Regions from separate parts of the Methylovorus sp. SPW-M1 genome, predicted to be linked through region 2. Evidence: riboswitches for the same ligand, from Rfam matches in the RefSeq annotation. Region 2 holds a riboswitch; each other region holds the start of a gene.
The links. A riboswitch is a leader RNA that binds a small molecule or an ion and turns the genes downstream of it on or off. The one in region 2 is predicted to bind cobalamin.

Region 1 (3,277 bases), 1.0 Mb from region 2:
CGATGTGGTACAGCGCCAGCGTCACTTCGCCTTTGCCCTGATCCAGCATGTGCTTGATGCCGACTTCGGCCTGCTTGGCGGTGGTCAGCTTGTAGGCTTTGCTGCCGGGACGTAAGGAGACGATGGATGATACCGGGTCCGAGCCCTGGCTGTATTGCCCATACACGGCCAGGCCAGGAGTAGCGGTGAACACCGTGCCCAGGCGATAGGAAAAGGGCGAGTAATCCTTGTCGAACGAAGCGCCGGTGATCAAGTTCTGATGATCGACATTGATCCAGTCCTGGCGCAAGCCTGCGGTGAGCTTCAGCTGCTCGGTCAGGTCCAGCGCATCTTCCACAAACAGCGCGTTTTGCAAGGTGCGTGCCTTGAATTCGGGGATGGTCGGGTCCAGCGCGGCATCGGAGTAGTAACCCGGCGCAAAACCCTTGGCCGGCACGGTGTTACTTCCATCCGTGCCATCATAAAAGTTGTCGATATAACGCAGATCCACGCGCGTGGTTTCCCAGCCCATGACCCAGCGGTTCTTGTGGCCGAAGGCATCGGCCACGCTGGCCAGTTCAAGGCGGTTGCCCAGCTGCTTGAGCTGGTGTTTGATCTCGGTATAGCCAGATCGCGTTACGGTATTGCTGGCACTATCGAGAGCATAGTATTCCAGGTTGCGCCAGTGGCGGCGGCTGTTAAACCAGTAGCTGATGTTGGTGAGTTTCAGGCTATCTGAAATATCCCATTCCACCTTGGCGCGCAGGCGGTCATCGGCAAAATCCATGGCACTGTCTTGCACGTTGTAATTCTGCTTGCGCAGGCTGCTGTCGATGCGGCCATCGCGCAAAGGGATGCCGGTGTATGTGGTCGGGGAGTCTTCGCTATGATCAAAGGTGAAATCGACGCGCAGATGATCGCTGGGCACCAGTTGCAGGCCGCTCATGAGCTTGCGGCTCTGATGCTCGCCACGGTCCACATAGCCATTGCCGCCGGTGGCGGAGGCATCAATGCGGAATGCGCCTATCTCGCCCACGGCCCCGGTGCCTCCCACGCCAGCGCGGTATTCGCCGCGGCTGCCCCAGCCGGTCAGTGCTTCAAATGAAGCATCCCGGCTCGGCGCCTTGCGTATGCTGTTGATGATGCCACCTACGGTGCCGGTGCCAAACAACACCGAAGCTGGCCCGCGCAGCACCTCGATGCGTTCATAGCCCCAGGTGTCGGAGGGAAACGTGATCGTGCTGGCGGCGGTCAAGAGCCGTACGCCATCTTCTGCCTGACCGATGGAATCATTGCCACTAAAGCCGCGCGCTGAATAGGCATTGCCCACGCCGAGATTGCTGATGTCGCTGATACCGGTGCTGCGTGATATGGCTTCACGGATACTGGTATCGCCGCGGCGGCGTATGGTGTCGGCATCCACGGCCTCAATGCTGGCGGGCGTTTCAAATGGCGTCAGGCCGAGGCGGCTGCCGGTGGAAAGTGGCTGTTTGAGGCGGGATTCGGGTTTGAGGCTTTGTGCGGATACTTCGACTTCTTCCAGCGGCTGAATATCTTCAGCGTAAGCGGACAAAGAAAAAAGCAAGCCGGTCAGGCTCGCCATGGCAGTACGTTTCATGGGCGTTTCCTAAATGTTCGCATGCGACCCCGCATGCCGATTCATCATGGAAAAACCACAGAGCCAGAGTATGAGATGGCTGACCAGCCTTGCCCAAACACCGCGCCCCGCGGTAGTTCCTTCGTGACTGGCAGGCCGGTCTCCGGGCTCGCGAGGCTTGATGCACCGCCTTCCCAGGCACAAGGCCCAGTGGCGTCGATGGCACATCCATACTCGCTTACCGTTGCGGGGGCAGCACAGGCATTTCACCTGTTTCCCGTTTCACCTTTCCCCTCGAGCGAGAGGGCAGGCACCTGGCAGTGTGCATAGATTATAAAGGGGAAGCTTGAATAAGTATTAAGAAATGTTAAGAGGTGCGCGCAGTGGGCCTTTGGCAGGAGAAGGTGACAATTCTGTCACCCCTGGATCGACGGATTTTGCATGGGCTGTATACTTTCTGCATAAGTCTTGATCTGGCTGCATGAGGCCTTTCAGCTCGTGAAACTCTCTTAATTATTGGGCGCATGAACCTTCTGTTTATATCCGCGAAGCTTGCCCGGCTGGTGCCGCTATTTGGCGCTGCCGGACTCCTGTTGACGCTATCGGCCTGCGACAAACTGCCCGGCTGGGCGGCTGCCTTGTTGCATACTGAGGTCAAGACCAGCCCACTCTCGGGGCCAGACAAAAACCGGGATGGCATACGCGATGATATTGAGCCGCTGATTGCGCAATCCTCCAGCTTGCCGCAGGTGGTTTCGGTCAGAACGACCTATGCGAAATCGCTGCAAAAGATCGTGGAGTTTGATTTTGAGCATGCCCAGATGCTGTCCGTGTTGAAGTCGGAATACTCCCGCAGCCTGGCTTGTGCCATGCTGGTGGACGATGGCTTTATCGACAAGCTGAATAGCGCGACTTTCAACACCCCGCAGCGGATTCAGCAGCAGGATGTATTTCAGAAGAGCATCAGCGGGCAGGCTTTTGATTTTGATTCTCTGTCCCGCTTGTGCAGTTAGCCGGGATATTGCATGGTGACGATGGCAGCGCTTAGCGCGCCAGCGCCTGATAGATCTTCTCCAGCGTGGCCTTGTTGGCTTTGATCAGTTTTTTAGCTTCCGCTTTCAGGTTTTCAATATTGCCCTTGGTGGCGTTATCCATGTCATCCGAGGCGATGCTCAATTCCGTTTGCAGCCGGTAGTAATGGTCGCCCAGTATCATCTGCATCTGATAATTGGCGGCATCGGCCACTCCATCAAACATGCAACTCAACAGCGGTAGCACCCAGCCAGCCTTGCCCCAGTCTTTCGCCTCATCAAAGGTAATCGGCCTGATCAGCTCGCCAGTGCCTAGCGAGACCAGCAGAAACTCGGTTTCATCCGGGAAAATGCGTTTGGCTTCGGCATAGGCCGATACCGAGGGCGAATTGATAAATACGCCACCATCCACCAGAGTTTTCAGCGAGCCCGCCACCTCGATCTGAGTCGGTTCAAAATAGGTAGGCGCGGCTGATGTGGCACGCGCCACGTGCTTAAGCAGCAGCGGTTTGTGTTCGTCTTTCCAGCTCTTGAAAAAGATAGGCTCGCGGTTTTGCAGGTCATAGCTGGTGATCAGGGTGTTGGTCAGGCAGTCCTGCAGCGCGTCATCTTCAAAATACTCCTGCAGCACCTGCTCAATGCCATCGGCGGAGTAAAGCTCATCGGCAAT
Region 2 (3,277 bases):
CGGTGTTTCGCGCATTTCCTTCAAGCTCAAGAGACGGGTTTTACGCACCAGCTTGACGTCCACATTGAACCAGCGGGGATTTTCTGGCGTTGCCTTGGGGTCATAATATTTATGCCCCTCAACAAACTGCAACCGGTCAGGATAGGCCAGCCGGCTCACTTCGGCGATGCCGACAATGCCAGGCTCGGCACAGTTGGAATGGTAAAACAGCACGCCATCGCCGACCTTCATCTGGTCACGCATGAAATTGCGTGCCTGATAATTGCGGACACCATACCAGTCCACCGTTTGATTGGGAAAACCGGCAAGATCATCAATCGACACATCGCCGGGCTCAGACTTCATTAACCAATATCGCATTTTTCTTCTCTATGACGTTCAGTTTTACGTATGATAATCCAACTCAATGGCGTAACGTCAAAGCCCAACCAGCTTCTCGGTTCTGCATTTCAAGATCGAGGAGTATACCCACACCAAGCACTGATACAGGAACTGCACCATGGCAAAAAACGTGTTAGGTACCCCGCTGCAATCCTGCAGCACTCAACCATTGACCGGCTTCACCCGTAACGGCTGCTGCGAAACCGGCCCCGAAGACACAGGCAGTCACACCGTCTGCGCGCAAGTCACTGAAGAGTTTCTGGCATTTTCCCAATCCCGGGGAAATGACCTTAGTACGCCACGACCTGAATATGGATTTGAAGGCTTGAAACCCGGTGACCGCTGGTGTTTGTGCGCCGCCCGCTGGCATGAAGCTGCAGAGGCAGGGTTTGCGCCGCCGGTGATCCTGGAAGCCACGCACGAGCGTGCGCTGGAGATTGTGAGTCTGGGAGATTTGAAATACCACGAACTGCGATAACCCAAATCATCAGGACATCGCCATAAAAAAAGCACGGGGTTCCATTGGAATCACGTGCTTTTTGCAATGTGGGAGTTCCCCGCAAGCATCACCCAGGCCAGCATCCTGAACCAAAAGGTTCAAGTGGTAACAGCGTGGAACACATCAGGTACACCCACATTAGGAGCGCGCTCAACAGTGAATCAACACACCGAAACCGATGCCAAAGACTAGTTCAAGGAATTTATGACCTAAACAATACCGCAGGGAACAAACTGGCGCCATGACAGACATGGCAAAAGAAAATTTTTGATCAGAACAACTTGTTTTGCTCGGCAATCGCCTCGTCAATCTGTTCCTGCATGGACATCATTCTACGCTTCAAATCCCCGATGTCAAAGCCGCCGCTACGGGTAGTCAAAAGCTCATGCGCCATGTTGAGGGCAGCCATCACCGCAATACGTTCAATGCCAATCACCTTGCCGGTATCGCGAATTTCACGCATCTTGCGATCAAGATACGTGACGGCTGAAATCAATCCTTCACGCTCATCATCCGTACAGGAAACCTTGAACTCCCGCCCCATGATGTTGACATCAACTGCACGCACTTCGCTCATAGGCTACCTTCTGGCAATTGGCTTAACAGAGCCTCGATCCGGCTGCCGGCCTTGGACATTTGCTCTTTCAAAAGGCGAGATTCATCACGGCTTTGGGCAAGCTCCTGACGCAATTGCAGATTCTCCGAACGCACGGCATGGTAAAGCTGCACCAGCTCACCTACCTTGTCTTCGAGGGCTTTCAGATCGGATTCCATATCGGCACTATAATTGTAAAAAGCTTGCATGGTCAACTGCTAACGAGCATTTTTGAAAGTATTACAACACGTTAAGTTTTAATCTCACTTTGGTGAAATTTTTTGCATCACGTATAATCCTATGCACGTTATCTGGTGCCCGATTTGCTGCTCTGCAAACCGGGTGAAACTGGGAAACAGGTGCGTTGACGATTAATCGAGCAACTATTCCTGTGCTGCCCCCGCAACGGTAATTACGTGCGGTTCATTCAACAAGCCACTGTGCATATGCATGGGAAGGCGAATGAACAAAACGTATAAGCCCGGAGACCGGCCCGATAGCTCACAAGCAGGCAATACCGCGGGGTGACGGTTTTCGCAGCGAATCGCACGTAACTTAATTTCATATTGCGCCTTCGTTCCGGATAGATTCAACAGCTTCCCTCACGGTATTCCCTTTTTATTTCTCGCATGCGGGGTCGCATGCACACAAAGGGGTATTCATGAACAAAACCATACTGGCAAGTACGATAGGCTTGCTGTTTACGACGGGCGTCCATGCGGAAGCTCAAGACAGTCTTGAATTCGGAACCGTACTGGTGACCGCAAACAAACTGGAACGTAAAGATACTGAAACCACCTATTCATCAGAGATCCATACGCAGCAGATGATTTCAAACTCTGGGGCTACAAGCTTGTATGATTATCTGGCTCAACACACCTCGGTGACCACGCTCTCTAACTTTGGCAACAAAATAACGCCTGCCATTGATATGCGCGGATACGGCAGTGAAAATGGATATCAAAATATTGTCGTCACTGTTGATGGGCAACGCCTGAATGGCATAGACATGAACCCCGCGATGTTGGGTGCCATACCGTTAAGCAATATTGATCGTATTGAAATTACCAAAGGTAGCGGCTCGGTTATTTACGGTGATGGCGCCATGGCAGGGACTATCCAGATTTATACAAAAAACCGTACTGGAGTGTCAGCAACCGTATCTGCCGGAAATTTTGGAAGCAAAACTGGCACGGTCGCAGCAGGCATTTCCGAGCAATATTTTGATCTGTCTGCAACAGCTACTGATGACAGCAATGATGGCTTCAGCAAAAAAGATATCAATGGCAATAAAGATAAATTCTCGGGTACCTCACAAAACATCAAGCTTGCGATTAAACCCATTGATGGCCTTCGTCTGAATTTTGAAGGTACCAGTTCGCGCAACGATATTCGCTATAACAACTCTCTTACACGTGAACAGTTCAATGCTGATCCGCGCCAAAGCGGCGGCAGCAGACCCTACACCCATCAAGCACTGGACTCCGATACTTGGCGTATCGGCATTGATTACCAACTTACAGAGAATTGGAAATTCACCGCAAACCATATACAGGAAGACAAACTCTCTGACTTCTTTAGCTTCTCAGGCAATTATGACTATCGCTCGAATGACATGGCAATCACTTACCAAACTCCCTTATTCAGCATAGTGAGTGGGTTACAACAATTTCAAGGCAACAGAATTACAAAATCTACCTTTGGAAACAATTCAACTGACAAAGACAACTTAGCTGCGTTTTTACAGACTGAATGGCGAATCAATGACTGGACTTTTTCAGCAGGCGCCCGCCGTGAACAAG
Region 3 (3,277 bases), 1.0 Mb from region 2:
CGTGTATGACATCCACTCGCCGCGGGTGCCGAGTGTGGATGCCATGACCGCCTTGCTGAAGCGTGCGATTGAGGTGATCCCGGTAGAGCGCTTGTGGGTGAATCCGGATTGCGGCCTTAAAACCCGCGGCTGGCCGGAAACCATTGCCGCCCTGCAACACATGGTCGCCGCGGCACGTCAGCTCCGCCACGAGAAGCTCAATCACAAGGCGGCGTGATCTCGGGATTATCGCTCGTGTAACCCTTGCCAGCGGCCCACGTATCAATGCATGCGTGGGCCGTTGGCATTTTTAATGCCCGGCTTGGTCAGGCGCTAATCACCAGCAGGCTACCCAGCATCATGACGATGGCGGCGATCAGCTTGCGCAGAATGTCTTTTTCCTTGAACACCTGATAGCCCACCAGCACCTGCAACACCATGCTCATCTGAAACAGCGCCAGCGTGTACGCCACCAGCATGTGCGACAGCAGCACCAGCGTGCAGTACTGCATGATGAAAATCATGACGCCTATGCTGGCAATCGTGGGCAAATGCGACAGCGAGGTTTTGGTGCTTTCTTTAACACTGGCGGGTATAAACAGCAGATTCGCCAGCATCACCAGCGGCAAGCCCAGCAGCGACCAGAACACCAGCGTGGCCAGCGGCCCGCCATCCGTCACCGCGTTTTTCAGGAACAGCGTGCCGATGGAAAACAGCAATATGGACAGAAAACGCGCCTGCACGCCGCGCTCCTTCAGCAACAGCAGCATGCGGTTGGCCTCGCGCTGACCGTTGGCAGGCATCAGAAAGAAACTGCCCACCACAATGATGGCCACGCCTGCAAAGCCCTGCAGGGTAGGCACCTCGCCCAGAAACACAATGGCGAGCAGCATGGAAATCACCACCTTGTAAGCATTCAGCGGCCCAAACACCGACAGATCGGTTTTGGCGAGCGACATCACCATGAACATCCAGCCACCCACATCCAGCACGGCTGCCAGCAAGACATTCACCCAGAACGCCTGCGGCAGAGCGACGGCATGCACCACAGGCACCAACGGCAGCGCCAGCACGCTCAGCACCACATAGCTGGTCGCCACCATGAAGAAGGGGTGCAGCGGATGCTGCGACAGTTTTTTCTGATAGACATTGGCGAGGATGGAAAACACCAGCCTGCCAAATACGAACGCGATTTCCACGAACAACAACTTTCTTTTTTTGGGGGATGAAATGCCGGGGAGGGCAACAACCGACATTATGCGGGCGGATGTCATGCGATTGAAATATTTGTCGCCCGGGCCTGCGCCATCAGGCGTTTTAGCTTGCGGCGATAGCTTGATTCCGCACAGAGTACATAGGGCGTTATGCCCATATTTTGTATTTCCCTGTTGACGATACCACTCCCTATTGTGTTACATTGCCAGCACTACGGTCCTCAAGGTTTGATTCAAACCGCGAGTTAAAAGGGAATCCGGTGCGTGTGTCTGCAGAATATTTCTCGCCGATATGCAACGCCGGGGCTGCCCCCGCAACTGTAACCAGCCATCGGGCTGACGTCATGTCAGTCTGGTAGCGCAAGGCATCTGAAGCCACTGAACCTGCCGGGGTTCGGGAAGGCGCCAAGCGTAAGGCCGGGAGCCAGGAGACCTGCCGTGGATTTTTTCAACGCGTTTGAGGCGGGGTGTCCTCGGCAGATGGAAGGTTTGCGCCTTCTCCCTTGCTGGTCCTGGTGGTGGATGTACAGCGGCAATGCAATGTCATTGCGCCTGCGTACGTCGGTTGCCGACTCCCGCTCCTGATAGGAGCCAAGTAGATGGATGATATCAATACCGCGCAGCCGGTTTTAAATGCTGCACTCCCCAGTTTGCAAGTCATACGCCGTGATGGCGCGGCCGTGCCGTTTGCCGCCGACAAGATTTCCATTGCGCTGACCAAGGCATTTTTGGCGGTGGCGGGCGAGCACTCGACTATTTCCAGCCATATGCGCACCGAGGTGCAGGCGCTGACCGATACCGTGGTGGCTGCCCTGGTGCGCCGCAAGCCAGCCGGTGGCTCCATCCACATTGAAGACATACAGGATCAGGTAGAGCTGGCGCTGATGCGCTCCGGCGAGCATGACGTGGCACGCGCCTATGTGCTGTACCGCGAGAAGCGCGCCGCCGAGCGCGCCGCCCAGCAAGCGCCTGCGCCCACACTGCATGTGCTGCAGGATGGCAAGCGCGTGCCGCTGGATCAGCAGTTGCTGCTCAGCATGGTGACCGAGGCCTGCGTGAATCTGGGTGATGCCGTGCAGCCCACCGTGATTGTGGAGCAGGCCATGCGTGACCTGTACGACGGCATGCCGTTTGACGAAGTGCGCCGCGCGCTGATTCTCTCCGCACGCAGCCTGATCGAGCGCGAGCCTGCCTATAACTACGTCACCGCCCGTTTGCAGCTGGACCTGGTGCGTGCCGAGGTGCTGGGCGAAGCCGTGAGCCATACCGCCATGGCGCAGCGCTATGCCGAATATTTTCCGCAATACATCAAGACCGGCATTGCCGCCGAATTGCTGGATGAACGCCTGGCGCAGTTTGATCTCAGCCGTCTTGCCAGCGTACTGGTGGCCGACCGCGATCTGCAGTTTGGCTACCTGGGTTTGCAGACGCTGTATGACCGCTACTTTTTGCATATTGAAGAGCGCCGCATTGAGCTGCCGCAGGTGTTTTTCATGCGCGTGGCCATGGGCCTGGCGATCAACGAGATTGACCGCGAAAGCCGCGCCATCGAGTTTTACCATGTGCTGTCCAGCTTTGATTTCATGAGCTCCACCCCAACCTTGTTTAACAGCGGCACGCGCCATTCGCAGCTGTCGTCGTGCTACCTCACCACCGTGAGCGATGATCTGGATGGCATTTACCAGGCGATCAAGGAAAACGCGCTGCTGCAAAAATTTGCCGGTGGCCTGGGCAACGACTGGACGCCAGTGCGGGCGCTGGGCTCGCGCATCAAGGGCACCAATGGCAAAAGCCAGGGCGTGATTCCTTTCCTGAAAGTCGTCAACGATACCGCCGTGGCGGTGAATCAGGGCGGCAAGCGCAAGGGCGCGGTGTGTGGCTATCTGGAAAGCTGGCATCTGGACCTGGAGGAGTTTCTGGACCTGCGCAAGAACACCGGCGACGACCGCCGCCGCACGCACGACATGAACACCGCCAACTGGATTCCTGACCTCTTTATGCAGCGCGTGCAGGCCAATGCGGACTGGACGCTGTTCTCACCATCCGATGTGCCGGATCTGCATGATCTGTATGGCAAGGCTTTC

Region 1: it holds a riboswitch for cobalamin, as region 2 does, so the genes downstream of both, ACWWD9_RS04365 (TonB-dependent receptor) here and ACWWD9_RS13585 (TonB-dependent receptor) in region 2, are expected to answer to the same signal.
Region 3: it holds a riboswitch for cobalamin, as region 2 does, so the genes downstream of both, ACWWD9_RS08665 (ribonucleoside-diphosphate reductase subunit alpha) here and ACWWD9_RS13585 (TonB-dependent receptor) in region 2, are expected to answer to the same signal.

Annotation. Positions count from the first base shown of each region.
Region 1 covers NZ_CM132626.1:927,311-930,587, forward strand. Annotated here, with positions in the region: gene ACWWD9_RS04365 (TonB-dependent receptor) at 1-1,597, opposite strand, end outside; cobalamin riboswitch at 1,714-1,909, opposite strand; gene ACWWD9_RS04370 (hypothetical protein) at 2,101-2,589, shown strand; gene ACWWD9_RS04375 (patatin-like phospholipase family protein) at 2,621-3,277, opposite strand, start outside.
Region 2 covers NZ_CM132626.1:2,849,644-2,852,920, forward strand. Annotated here, with positions in the region: gene ACWWD9_RS13565 (EVE domain-containing protein) at 1-360, opposite strand, end outside; gene ACWWD9_RS13570 (DUF2237 family protein) at 500-859, shown strand; gene ACWWD9_RS13575 (cell division protein ZapA) at 1,152-1,457, opposite strand; gene ACWWD9_RS13580 (hypothetical protein) at 1,454-1,684, opposite strand; cobalamin riboswitch at 1,771-1,986, shown strand; gene ACWWD9_RS13585 (TonB-dependent receptor) at 2,137-3,277, shown strand, end outside.
Region 3 covers NZ_CM132626.1:1,843,168-1,846,444, reverse strand. Annotated here, with positions in the region: gene metE (5-methyltetrahydropteroyltriglutamate--homocysteine S-methyltransferase) at 1-217, shown strand, start outside; gene ACWWD9_RS08670 (EamA family transporter) at 306-1,178, opposite strand; cobalamin riboswitch at 1,392-1,648, shown strand; gene ACWWD9_RS08665 (ribonucleoside-diphosphate reductase subunit alpha) at 1,793-3,277, shown strand, end outside.